DNA from 4 places in the Arthrobacter sp. UYCu712 genome. Region 2 is predicted to be linked to each of the others. Evidence: riboswitches for the same ligand, from Rfam matches in the RefSeq annotation. Region 2 holds a riboswitch; each other region holds the start of a gene.
What was found. A riboswitch is a leader RNA that binds a small molecule or an ion and turns the genes downstream of it on or off. The one in region 2 is predicted to bind S-adenosylmethionine.
Positions count from the first base shown of each region.

Region 1 (3,198 bases), on a different contig from region 2:
TTCATCTGCCTGGCCGCCAGCTCGTATTGCGGATGCGATTTCAGCAGCGGGTACTTCACCCAGTTCACCGCGGGCTGCCCCTCGAGCCACCCGGCCAGCCGCAGGGCCGACGCCGATGAATGGTTCACGCGCAGCGCCATGGTCTCGAGGCCCTTGGTCAGCACCCACGCATTGAAGGCGGAGAGCGCCGGTCCGGTGTGGCGCATGAGCTGCTTGACCGGGCCGTCGATGAATTCCTTGGTGCCCAGGATCGCGCCGCCGAGGACTCGGCCCTGGCCGTCGATGTGTTTCGTGCCGGAGTACACAACAACATCCGCGCCGAGGTCCCCGCACCGCTGCAGCAGGGGAGTGGCGAAGACGTTGTCGACCACAACGGTGGCGCCCGCGGCATGGGCCAGGTCGCTGACAGCGGCGATGTCCACAATCTCCTGCATCGGGTTCGACGGCGACTCGAAGAAGACCGCCGTCGTCGGCTCCGACAAGGCCACCCTCCATTGCTCCAGGTCCGGCCCGTCGACGAAGACGGTTTCCACGCCCCAGCGCGGCAGGATTTCGTTGAGGATGACGAAGCAGGAGCCGAACAGCGAGCGGGCGGCGACCACCCGGTCGCCGGCTGCCAACAGGGCGCCGAGGGCGGTGAACACCGCGGACATGCCGGACGCCGTGGCAAAGCACGCCTCGGTGCCCTCAAGAAGGCGGAGGCGTTCCTGGAAAGTGGCCACCGAGGGGTTGCCGTAGCGGGAATAGACGAAGCGCTCGTCCTCCCCGGTGAAGGCACGCTCGGCGGCGGCGGCGGATTCGTAGACGAAGCCGGAGTTGAGGAAGATCGGCTCGGTGGTTTCCTGGAAGCCCGTGCGGTCCAGCCCGCCGCGGACAGCCTGGGTTTCCGGGCTCCAGCCGGCGGCGTCGGGGTTGAAAGTCACTTAGTTCTTTCCGAGGTTGGTGGGCAGGCCACGGTTCTTCCAGCCGTTAACGCTCCGTTCGCCGAACTTGTCCGGCTCGCCCTCGAAACCCTCAAGGACGTTGTAGGACGTGTAGCCGGCCTCGGTGGCGGCGATTGCGGCGGCGATGGACCGGGCACCCGAACGGCAGAGGAAGACCAGCTCGGTGCCGGTATCCTCCGGTGCCTGCTGCTTGAGTTGCTCAACGAACTGCGAGTTGGGGATGCCGCCGGCCAGGTTCCACTGGATGAACAGCGGATCATTCCGCTTGTTGCCCGCGGATGCGGTGTCCGGGATGCCAATGTGGGCCCATTCGCCCTCGGTGCGGACATCGACCAGGATGGCGCCCGCCTCGAGTTTGGCCCAGGCTTCCTGCGGGCTCAGGTCTCCGGCGTAGCTCATGCGTTGCCCTCGATGGTCTCTTCAAAGCCGAAGCCGTCAATTTCCAGGCCTTCCACCGCGTCGGCGACCGCGGCATCGGCGCTGGCGATCGCTGCCGGCAGCACCACGGCCTGGGCAACGATGACGCTGCTGCCGTTGAAGCTGGCGGAGGGGCTCCCGTGCAGGACGTAGCCCCCTGCCAGGGCCGTCGAAACCCGCTCGCAGAAGGAACGGTCGTCGGGGCCGGTGAACAGGCGGTAGGCCAGCCGTTCCTCAATGGCCGCGCCCGGGCGGGCGGGGGACGGCGCGGGTGCTGTGCTTGGGACAGCGGGGGCGGATGCGTCAGGCACGACGGGACTCCTTCTTTCACGCTTGCAGCTCGAATGGGTCGATATGCCGAGTATTCACCTGAGGCACCCCGCCGCGAAAGGGAGGGTTGCCGACCGGCCAGTCAGGGCTTGGCGCCGGTTCTCGTTACTCCCGAAAAACGTAACACCTGCGACGCCCGCGCGCACCGCGCCGCCGTCATGTTCCGTAACCGGCTTCCGGTCCCGGTCCCGGGCATACGTATTACTTGTCCCGTCCGGATCCGCGCCCGGACAGTTTCGAGTAGGGCCCACTCGGGTCTTCTGATAGGTCGCTCGCCTTTACTGGAGGCAGGCTTCCGCCGGAGGTCCTGGAGTGCCAAGCCGCCGCAGATTGAGGGTGCCGGGCAGAAATGCCAAGGCCTGCCCGCCGCCTCGGAACTGAAACGGAGAAACCGTGAAACCCCGCGTCCTGATCACCAGTGTCGGCAGCCCTGCCGGCACCGCCCTCGCCGCCCAGCTGCGGTCCCGGGGCGTTCCGTTCATGGGCGCCGATGTCCGGGAACTGCCGGACGGATCGGGCGTCAGCGGGGTCAGGGTGCCGCCGGCCGCTGATCCTGAGATGATGCCTGTGCTGCGCCGGATCGTCGCCCGGGAGGGCGTTAACCTGGTGATTCCGGCCGGCAGCGATGAGCTGATGCAGGTCTCCGCGGCACGTGCCGGGTTCGGACGGGACGTCCGTGTGATCGTGGGCGATCCCGGCCCCGTCGCTCTCGCCAACGACCGGCTCTTCACGGCGTGGCACCTGCGCTCTGCCGGAATTCCGGTCCCCCGCTTCGGCGTTCCCGGGGACTTCGTCGACGCCGGTGCCGCGATGGCTGCGCTGGACGGACCGGTGGTGGTCAAGTCCCGGTCCTACCGCGGCGGCTGCGATGTGATCGTCATCGACGGGACCGAGGACATCGACTGGGGTGAATTGCCTGACGGGCAGATTGTGCAGGAATATATTCCCGGATTGGAATATTCCCCGATGGTCTACGGGACACCGGCGCACAATGCGGCATCCCCATTCGCCGTTGTGGTGGAAAAGGCCCGGATCGAAGGCTGCGGGGCGGTGACCCGGCGGGTCCTGGCCGGTGAGGCCATGGACGTGGGCGACGTGGCGACAGCCGCCGTCCGTTCACTGGGCCTGATCGGTCCCGTTCACCTGGATGTCCGCCGCAGGGCCGACGGAACCCCGGTGGTGCTGGGCGTGGACGCCCGCTTCGGCGCCTTCAGCGACGTGGCGCCCGAACTGCTCGACGCCGTCCTGGACGCCTTCAACCTGCCGTCCTTCAACCCGGCGTCGTTCCGGCAGGGAACCGGGGCGTACGCCAGTGTCCTGGTTTGACCCCGCTGCCCCGGGCGCCCTGATCCTCCTGCTCCTCCTCGGCGCGCCGAGCCTGCTGTTCGGCCTCGTTCAGCTGATCGCGCTGCCCCTGGCCGTGCGGTTCGAGGTCCGTGCCGCCCGCCGTCGCCGGCGCGGAGTCCCGACACTGTGGGATCAATGGCCCAGCGTCTCCATTGTCGTC
Region 1 covers NZ_JBEPOZ010000014.1:35,633-38,830, reverse strand. Annotated here, with positions in the region: gene ABIB51_RS14325 (O-succinylhomoserine sulfhydrylase) at 1-923, opposite strand, end outside; gene ABIB51_RS14320 (rhodanese-like domain-containing protein) at 924-1,343, opposite strand; gene ABIB51_RS14315 (DUF1737 domain-containing protein) at 1,340-1,672, opposite strand; SAM riboswitch class IV at 1,686-1,801, opposite strand; gene ABIB51_RS14310 (ATP-grasp domain-containing protein) at 2,085-3,017, shown strand; gene ABIB51_RS14305 (glycosyltransferase family 2 protein) at 3,004-3,198, shown strand, end outside.
Region 1: linked by a shared signal. The riboswitch ahead of ABIB51_RS14315 (DUF1737 domain-containing protein) and the one ahead of ABIB51_RS02000 (methionine ABC transporter ATP-binding protein) in region 2 are both predicted to bind S-adenosylmethionine.

Region 2 (3,198 bases):
CAAGGTCGGCCGGCACGCGCCGGTGCGCGGTGTGCCAGGGCTTGCCGCCGTACGAATGGCCCGTGGGCACCTCCGCCCAGTCCAGGCGGAGGGCCTGTTCTTCCCAGAACGCAACTGTGTCTGTGCCTGGGTCTGCGCCTGCGGCTGGGTCTGCGCCCGCGCCCGCGCCTGCGCCTGCGGCCGCGGGGGTGGTGCTGCGGTGACGCGCCGGTCCGCCGGTGGGGACGCCGTGCACTGCGCCGTCCGTGGGCTCTGTCAGGGACCATCCCGAAGAGCCGCGAGAGGAGCCGGGCGCGTCACGCAGCCCTGCTTCGTTCGCCGTCGCGTCCGAAGTGGTTTGTGGGGATGCCTCGGACGGAGTCCGGGCAAAGGTGGGCAGGGCGGAAGAATTCTCAGGGGTCATTGTGGCACTCCATCGGTCCTGGCAGTAGCACCCTGGTTCCTCCAGTTCCCTCGAATTCATCGAAAGAGAGAGGAACAGTTCCGTGGGAATGGTCGTCTCACGTCACCGGGGGTTGCTGCGGCTTCATCGATCCAGGTCTCTCGGCCGCTCGGGATGGTCAGTACCAACTAGACCCGAGATGCACGAATCCGCAAAATCCGGGTCTTCCGCGCTGTAATATTCGTTCATTGCGGCACCGGATGCCGATGTTTCATTCATTTGTTCGGAGATTATGCCGAAACTCCGCAGGAGTAGGCTTGATGCATGACTCATGTAAACGATCCGGCAGTCATTGACCGGCTCATGCGAACCAAGGGCCTGTGGGCGATCGTCGGACTCACCACCAACGAGTGGCGCTCGGCCTACGACGTCTCCCTCTTCGTCCGGGACCGCCTGGGCATGCAGATTGTCCCGGTCAACCTGCCCGGGGACGACGTCCACGGCGAGAAGGGGTACCGCTCGCTGGCCGAGATCCCCGCGGAGAAGCACCCGATCGACGTCGTGGACTGCTTCGTCAACTCGCACAGGGTGGGGGCCGTCATCGACCAGGCCATAGCGGTCGGCGCGAAAGCCGTCTGGCTGCAGCTGGGCGTCTTCGACGATGCCGCAGTGGAGCGCGCCAAGGCGGCCGGACTGGACGTTGTCGTGAACGCGTGCCCCGCCCGCGAAGGCTGGCGCGTGGACAGCTAGCAGCAGTCGAGAAGCTACAGGATCAGGAAAGCCGGTTACAAAATGTGACCGGCTTTTTCCGTATCCGCTGCCCAGCCGTGTCAGATGGAGTCGTAACCATCCCGAGCGGCTGAGAGATCTGGCTCCGTGACGCCGCAGCAACCCCCTCTTTGAGGACGGTGCTACCGCCAGGACCGATGGAGAACCGATGTGTTCTTAGGCTCGGGGCTTCGCTAAGCGCAGCCCGGAGCCGGGGCTCAGGGCCTTCCTCGGGCGATCCCGGAGGAAACCATGAACACGCAGACAGCGGTCGCGGCGCGGCCCCGAGCAGGTGATGACCTGTGATCGACATCCAGAACGTCAGTACGACATTCGATTCGTCCGGCGGCCGATTCACGGCCGTGGATGATGTCAGCCTGCATATCAGGCGGGGCACCATCCAGGGCATCATCGGGTTCTCCGGGGCCGGGAAGTCCACCCTGCTGCGGAACATCAACCTCCTCGAGCGCCCGACGTCGGGACGCGTCCTGGTGGACGGCGTCGACCTCGTGACCCTGTCCGACGCCGAGCTCCGGACCAAGCGGCACGACATCGGGATGGTTTTCCAGCACTTCAATCTGCTCAACAACCTCACGGCCCAGGAAAATGTGGAGTTGTCGCTGAAGTTCGCCGGCGTGGGCAAGGCAGAACGCCGCCGGCGGGCAGCCGAAACCCTGGAAATCGTGGACCTCGCCGACAAGGCCACAACGTATCCGGCCAAGCTCTCAGGCGGCCAGAAACAGCGTGTGGCGATCGCCCGCGCCCTCGCCACCGGGCCCAAGGTGCTGCTCTGCGACGAGCCGACGTCCGCCGTCGACCCCCGGACGACAGCATCCGTCCTGCAGTACCTGGCCGACGTCAACGCCGAATTCGGCATCACCATCGTGGTGGTCACCCACGAGATGAACGTCATCAAGGCCATTGCCGACAACGTTGCGGTCATGGAAGAGGGCCGGGTGGTGGAGCAGTTCGATCTCACCGAACTCCAGCGCCACGGCTTCCACCCGGCGACGTCGATCGGCCGTTACCTGATCTCCGATGAGATCCAGCTGGACCGCTCCGGGAAGGGCGCCCACACCACAGCCACTTCGGAGGGCCTGATCAATGTTTGACCGCATCCTGGAAGTCCTGCCCGAAATCGGCGTCGCCATGGGGCAGACCCTCACCATGCTGCTGGTGGCCATCCCGCTGGCGGTGCTCCTCGGCACGCCCCTGGGTGTGCTGCTCTACACGATCGGTCCCAACGGGCTGAAGCACAAACCGAAGCTGCACCGCGTCCTGGACGGGTTGGTCAACCTGGTCCGCTCGTTCCCGTTCCTGATCCTGCTGATCGCGATCATTCCGGTGACCAGGTTCATTGTCGGCACCACCATCGGCACGGCCGCCGTCATTGTCCCGCTGGCCCTCAACGCCATCCCGTACTTTGCCCGCTTTGTGGAACAGAACCTCAGCCAACTGGGCGGCGGCGTGGTCGAGGCGGCACGGTCCATGGGAGCCAGCCGGTCCCAGATCGTCCGGGATGTCCTGATCGTGGAGGCGAAGCCCGGACTCGTCAGCTCCATCACGATTATGACCGTCAGCTTCATCTCCTACTCGGCGATGGCCGGCCTGGTGGGCGGCGGCGGAATCGGCGACTTTGCCATCCGGTACGGCTACTACCGCTACGAGACGCCGCTCATGATCACGGCCATTGTCCTGATGATCCTGCTGGTCACCATCGTCCAGCTGGGCGGCTCCCGCCTCGCCCGACGCCTGGACAAGCGGCTCTGACCGCCCGCAGCACCCCGGCCCATCACACCTCCCACAGCGGAAAGCACCCCCATGACTTCAACAGCCAGTACCCGCTTCAACGGACCCCGCCCCCGCCTTCTCATCAGCGCCTTCGTGATGAACACGTCCAGCCACATCATGGGCGGCCAGTGGCGGCGCCCGGAAGCGCAGCAGCACCGGTTCAACGAACTCCAGCTCTGGATCGACCTGGCCCGCCAGCTCGAAGACGCCAAGTTTGATGCGATCTTCTTCGCCGACGTCGTCGGTCTCTACGGCGA
Region 2 covers NZ_JBEPOZ010000002.1:8,468-11,665, reverse strand. Annotated here, with positions in the region: gene acs (acetate--CoA ligase) at 1-403, opposite strand, end outside; gene ABIB51_RS02005 (CoA-binding protein) at 707-1,132, shown strand; SAM riboswitch class I at 1,226-1,315, shown strand; gene ABIB51_RS02000 (methionine ABC transporter ATP-binding protein) at 1,453-2,262, shown strand; gene ABIB51_RS01995 (methionine ABC transporter permease) at 2,255-2,920, shown strand; gene ABIB51_RS01990 (LLM class flavin-dependent oxidoreductase) at 2,972-3,198, shown strand, end outside.

Region 3 (3,198 bases), on a different contig from region 2:
GCGGCAGCTACCACCTGTACCAGGGCTTCGGGCCGTTCATCGGCAATGCGGTCATGGGTGTGGTGTTCGCGCTGGTCTACACCCGGACCCGCAGGGTGATGCCGCTGGTCATTGCCCACGCACTGCTGGACATCGTGGCGTTCGTCGGCTTCAGCCTGTTCGGCAAGGCCATCGGCCTGGGCTGAGCGCGGACCGGCCACAGCGGACCGGTCCCTCAGCGGACCGGCCCTTTAATAGAATTCGGCCGCCATCGGTGGGTGACGTCATTGGCACCCGCTGATGGCGGCCGAAGTGTTAGGGCGGTGTAGGACCTTAGATGATGACGGCTCCGGAAGTCGTCTCGAAGGTGACGGACAGGATGCCGGGCGTGCCGTGCGGGGCAAGCCAATTGACGGCGACATCTTCCAGCGGCTTCTCCACCGGTTCGCCCAGCCACTCCGTGACGCGGTCCGCCGAGCCGGCGATGGTCAGCGCCGTCATCTTGACGTCGCTCGGGTAGGCGTTGGACGGGTGAAGTTCCGGATCGCCCTCCCACTTGAGCATGTACGGAACCTGGGGATCGGCGATGAGCCCCAGGATGCCGATCTGCTTCCAGACAAGCTCGCGGCCGTCCGGGAACTTCCGGTTGCCGTTGACGGCGGCGCGGCCCAGCCGCTCCTCGAACGGTGCCAGGTCGTCCACCTCGACGCACCAGCCCATCCAGCCGCCGCCCGCTTCGGAGCGGGCGCGTACGGCCTGGCCGAACGGAGCCTTGTCCGAGGCCGGGTGGTTCAGGACCTCGACGACTTCGAGGTATTTGTGTCCCGCGAGGGGGATGATCATGTTGCGGGTCCCGAAACGGGGATGCACTCCGCCCTTAACGGCATCGACGCCGAGGGCAGTTGCAATACGTTCGGTGGTGGCTGCCAAGCCATCTCGTTCACAGGCGTAAGAGACGTGATCCATGCGCATGCCATCATCTTGGCACTTTGTGATGGAGCTCTCAGCTTAGGTAAACCTAACCGAGATGGGATGTCATTTAATGGTGGCCGTGACGCCATGGCGGGGACCGCGATCCGGGCTCCCGGCCGGAATCCCGCAGCGCGGGCTTCATGTTCGTCACAAAGCTATCCAAGGCCCGGACGGCGTTCCTACACTGAAGCCAGGTCATGAGTGCCAGCACACAGCCCCGGCTTGCTGGCCGGCAACCCTCGTATCGCGGTGGGGTGCCCCGGGTGAAGACCTGGCCGTCCGGCGCCCGCCGGAGGGCAAGCGCGGCGCCTGTCCCGTCCGAGCCCAGCGGCCCGGCGGCCTGTGCCCGGTCCTTGAGGAGCATTCCGATGTCCAACGCCTGGTCCTTTGAAACCCGCCAGATCCACGCCGGCCAGGAGCCGGACAGCGCCACCGGCGCGCGTGCCCTTCCCATCTACCAGACGACGTCGTTCGTCTTCCCGAGCGCCGAAAGCGCCGCCAACCGCTTTGCGCTCGCCGAACTCGCACCGATCTACACCCGGATCGGCAACCCCACCCAGGACGCGGTGGAGCAGCGGGTGGCGAGCCTGGAAGGCGGACTCGGGGCCCTGCTGCTCAGTTCCGGCCAGGCCGCCGAGACCTTTGCGGTCCTCAACATCGCCGAGGCCGGCGACCACGTGGTGGCCAGCCCCAGCCTGTACGGCGGCACCTACAACCTGCTGGCCCACACGCTGAAGAAGTTCGGCATCTCCGTGACGTTCGTGGAGGACCCGGACAACCTGGAGCAGTGGCGCGACGCCGTCCGGCCCAACACCAAACTGTTCTTCGGCGAAGTGGTCTCCAACCCCCGCCAGGACGTCCTCGACATCGAGGGCATCTCCCGAGTGGCGCACGAGGCCGGTGTGCCCCTGATCGTCGACAACACACTCTCCACCCCGTACCTGATCCGGCCGATCGAGTGGGGCGCGGACATCGTGGTCCACTCCGCCACCAAGTACCTTGGCGGGCACGGCGCCGCGATCGCCGGTGTGATTGTCGACTCCGGCAACTTCGACTTCGGCAAGGACCCGGCACGGTTCCCCGGCTTCAACACCCCGGACCCCACCTACAACGGGCTCGTCTACGCCCGGGACCTCGGCGCGGACGGCGCCCTCGGCGCGAACCTTTCCTACATCCTCAAGGCCCGCGTCCAGCTCCTGCGCGACCTCGGCTCCGCGGTGTCCCCGTTCAACGCCTTCCTCATCGCCCAGGGCATCGAGACCCTGAGCCTGCGGGTCGAGCGCCATGTATCCAACGCCACCCGGGTGGCCGAATGGCTCGAAGCCCGGGCCGACGTCGAATCGGTGGCCTACGCCGGGCTGCCGTCCAGCCCCTGGTACGAGCGCGGCCGCAAGTACGGGCCCAAGGGCACGGGCGCCGTCGTGGCCTTCAACCTCGCCGGGGGAGCGGAGGCCGGCAAGCGCTTCGTGGACGCCCTTGAACTGCACTCGCACGTGGCCAACATCGGCGACGTGCGCTCGCTGGTCATCCACCCGGCGTCGACCACCCACAGCCAGCTCTCCCCGGAACAGCAGACGGTGGCCGGCGTCAACCCGGGACTCGTGCGGCTGTCGGTGGGCCTGGAGCACATTGACGACATCATCGCCGACCTCGAGGCAGGCTTCCGGGCGGCCAAGGGCGCCTGAATCCGCCGGTTTCCGGTGCCCCTGCCGTGTGCAGGGGCACACCGGCGGCCACGCCCGGAGTCACACAGCCGTCACAATTTTCGCCACAACGGCGCCTCCTTTCGTAAACTCAAGGCAGGTCATGAGTGCCAGTGACAGCCCCGGCTTGCTGGCCGGCAACCCTCCTTTTGCGGCGGGGTGCCCCGGGTGAAGACCTGGCCTGCCGGTCTGCCGACGGCGGGCAAGCGCGAAGTTAGGTCCTCAGATGACGATTGCCGCCACCCGCACGGGTGTACCCGGAAGTAAAACCGCCGAAACGCCGGCCGCCGGCCCCGCCGCCGCGGAACCCGACACCGCCTCCGGCCGGACCGTTCCCGACGGAACCGTCCGGCACCTCCGGATCGGTGACCTCGACCTCGAGTCCGGAGCCCGGCTGCCCGCTGCCACGCTCGGCTATGAGACGTGGGGGACGCTCAACGCGGACCGTTCCAATGCGGTCCTGATCGAACATGCGCTCACCGGCGACACCCACGTCACCCGCGGTGCCAGCGAGGAGCCCGGCTGGTGGGAGCAACTGGCCGGC
Region 3 covers NZ_JBEPOZ010000015.1:78,407-81,604, forward strand. Annotated here, with positions in the region: gene ABIB51_RS14970 (CPBP family intramembrane glutamic endopeptidase) at 1-185, shown strand, start outside; gene ABIB51_RS14975 (VOC family protein) at 313-951, opposite strand; SAM riboswitch class IV at 1,145-1,260, shown strand; gene ABIB51_RS14980 (bifunctional o-acetylhomoserine/o-acetylserine sulfhydrylase) at 1,320-2,636, shown strand; SAM riboswitch class IV at 2,754-2,869, shown strand; gene metX (homoserine O-acetyltransferase MetX) at 2,881-3,198, shown strand, end outside.
Region 3: linked by a shared signal. The riboswitch ahead of ABIB51_RS14980 (bifunctional o-acetylhomoserine/o-acetylserine sulfhydrylase) and the one ahead of ABIB51_RS02000 (methionine ABC transporter ATP-binding protein) in region 2 are both predicted to bind S-adenosylmethionine.

Region 4 (3,198 bases), on a different contig from region 2:
CGGCGCCGGCGGTGCCGGGGGTGTTCGGCGCCCAGTGCGGGTAGCTGCGGGTGTCGTTGGACGGCACCCAGCGGCCGGCATCCACCACGTAGTCCCAGCCGAGGCCGGCCTGCCGCAGTTCCTGGATCCCGGCGAGCAGCCGCTGCGCGTCTTCGAGCCGTGAGCCGAGACCGAAGCTGGCCCGCAGCGAACCGGACGGGAGGCCGAGCCGCTTGAGCAGCGGATGGGCGCAGAACCGGCCGTCGCGCAGGCCGATGCCGTGTTCGGCGGAAAGATACGCGGCCACCAGGCCGGCGTCGTAGCCTTCCACGGAGAAATTGACGACGCCGATCGTGCCGGCGCCCTGCCCGTGGTCTTCGGGGTCCGTGTCCGAGAAGATCTGGTGCACGGTCACGCCGTCGATCCGGCGGAGTCCCTCAACCAGGAAGGACCGGATGGCGTCCTCGTGGGCGTGCCACCGCGTCCGGTCAAGGGCCGCTATCACCTGGGTGGCCCGGGCCAGCGTGGCGGCACCCAGGACATTGGGGGAGCCGCCCTCGTGCCGGGCCGGACCGGTGGTCCAGCTGACCGTGTCGAGCCTGGCGTCGCTGACCGCTCCGCCGCCGGCGAGGTGCGGGGTTCCGGCGTCGAGCCAGTCCGGGCGGCCCACCAGCACGCCGGACCCGAACGGTGCGTAGAGCTTGTGGCCCGAGAAAGCGAGGTAGTCGATGCCGTCCGCGGCCACGTTGATGCGCCGGTGCGGGGCAAGCTGCGCGGCGTCGACGACGATCCGGGCGCCGTATTCGTGGGCGAGGGCGGCGAGGGCGCGGACCGGCAGGATCTCGCCCGTGACGTTCGAGGCGCCGGTGACGGCCAGGAGGCTGACGCCGCCGAGCGCGAGCTGTTCGCGGAGCTTCCCGAGGGTCTCCGCCAGGGTGGGAGCGGCGACGACGCTGCGGTGCGGTACGGACTGCCACGGCAGCAGGTTGGCGTGGTGCTCGATGTCGAGGTAGAGGACCTCGCCGGTGTGGCGGCCGTCCGCGACGGGCAGGCAGCCGGCCAGCAGGTTCAGCGAATCGGTGGTGTTGCGGGTGAAGATCACCGAGTCGTCCGGGCGTCCGCCGACAAACTCGCGCACAATGTCGCGGGCGTTTTCGTAGACGGAGGTGCTGATCTGGGAGGCGTACCCGGCGCCGCGGTGGACGCTCGCGTAGAACGGCAGGATCTCGTTCAGGTAGGCCGACACCACGGACAGGGCGGGCGCGGACGCTCCGTAGTCCAGGTTCGCGTAGCGGACGTGTCCGCCCTGGATCAGCGGGGCCTGGATCTCCGCGCCGGTGACGGCGGCGAACGGCCGGCCGGCGACGGCGAAACGGTCGGGCAGCGCCGTCGCGGACGGGGAGTGGGTGGCGGGAATGGTGGCAGTCGTCATGGGACCTCGCTTGAAAAAGGACCCCACGCACCGGGGATCCGCGCTTGCCGGGTCCAGTCAGGACCGGCCAGGTCGTCACCCGGGGCACCCCACCGCGAATGGAGGGTTGCCGGCCAGCAAACCGGGGTTTAGCGCTGGCACTCGTGACCTGCTTCGAGCCTAGGACATCCCTGCTGCCGCGGAAAAGGCGGGGGCCAATATGAAGCGTAATGTTACGCGCCGCCGGGAAAGGCCGGATTGGGCGAAGAAAAGACGCCGGCGGCCCCGAATCTGGGGGCCGCCGGCGTCATTAATTCGTGCGAAGGCTGCTTAGAGCAGGTCGTCCAGTCCCGGGTTGAGGCGCTTGAGGACCTCGGAGTGCAGGATCGAGTTGGTGGCGAGGGCGTTGCCGCCGAAGGGCCCGTCCTCGCCTTCGAGGGACGTGAAACGGCCGCCGGCTTCGGTGACGATCGGGACCAGGGCCGCCATGTCGTAGAGGTTCAGTTCGGGTTCGCAGGCGATGTCGACGGCGCCCTCCGCCACGAGGCAGTAGGACCAGAAGTCGCCGTAGGCGCGGGTCCGCCAGACCTCCTCCGTCAGGCCGAGGAACTCGTCAAGGTTTCCGCGTTCCTTCCAGCCGCCCAGGCTCGAGTAGGACAGCGAGGCGTCCGAAAGCTGGGACACGTTGGAGACCCGCAGCCGGGTCGCGGCGGCGAGCGAGCGTCCCATGTAGGCGCCGGCGCCCTTGGCCGCCCACCAGCGCTTGCCCAGGGCCGGGGCGCTGACGACGCCGACGACGGGCTCTCCCTCGTCGACGAGGGCGATCAGGGTGGCCCAGACGGGGACGCCGCGGACGAAGTTCTTGGTCCCGTCGATCGGGTCGATGATCCAGCGCCGCGACCCGTGGCCGGAGCTGCCGAATTCCTCGCCGAGGACGGCGTCGCGTGGGCGGGAGCGGGACAGCTGGCCGCGGATCGCTTCCTCGGCGGACTTGTCGGCGTCGGTGACCGGCGTCAGGTCAGGCTTCGTTTCGATCCGAAGATCGAGCGCCTTGAAGCGGCTCATGGTCTGGGAATCGACGGAATCTGCCAGTACATGGGCAAGGCGCAGGTCATCGTTGTAGCTCGAAGCGGGTTGACTCATGGTTCCAAACTACCGCCAAAGCGGGCCGCCCGCCGGGAGGCCACGGCCCCGGGACACCGCGGGGCGGCCCCGGCGTGCACCGCGCCGGGCCTACGAAACGGTGCCGAGTTCCTTGACGTCCTGCGCTTCCATCCGCGGGTCCGTGCCGAGGAGGCGGCGCAGCGACGTGAGCCGGGCCGGGCCGGACGGTCCCGCGTGGCCTGCCGCGACCCAGGCATCGACGCCGCAGTTGACGGCGCTCGTGTCGTGCTTGCAGCCCCGTTCGCAGTTGTCCGTGCCGGGTTCCAGGTCCGGGAAGGAACGCAGGATCCGGTCCGGATCCACGTGGGCCAGGCCGAAGGACCGGATGCCCGGGGTGTCGATGATCCAGCTGCCGGCGGGCGCATCGTTGACCTTGAGCGCCAGTGCCGAGGACGAGGTGTGCCGGCCGCGGCCGGTGACCGCGTTGACGCCGCCGGTGGCGCGCTCGGCGCCGGTGAGGGCGTTGACCATGGTGGACTTGCCGACGCCGGAGTGGCCGAGCATGACCGTGACCTTGCCGTCGAGGTAGTCGCGCAGCTGTGACACCGCGTCCTTGTCCAGCCGGGCGGACAGCCCGTCGTCCGAGCGGGCGTCGATGCCGGAGGCGGCCGAGTCCGCCGTTTTGCTGATGATGACCGGGAAAT
Region 4 covers NZ_JBEPOZ010000006.1:189,173-192,370, reverse strand. Annotated here, with positions in the region: gene ABIB51_RS08690 (aminotransferase class V-fold PLP-dependent enzyme) at 1-1,411, opposite strand, end outside; SAM riboswitch class IV at 1,447-1,560, opposite strand; gene hisN (histidinol-phosphatase) at 1,721-2,533, opposite strand; gene rsgA (ribosome small subunit-dependent GTPase A) at 2,624-3,198, opposite strand, start outside.
Region 4: linked by a shared signal. The riboswitch ahead of ABIB51_RS08690 (aminotransferase class V-fold PLP-dependent enzyme) and the one ahead of ABIB51_RS02000 (methionine ABC transporter ATP-binding protein) in region 2 are both predicted to bind S-adenosylmethionine.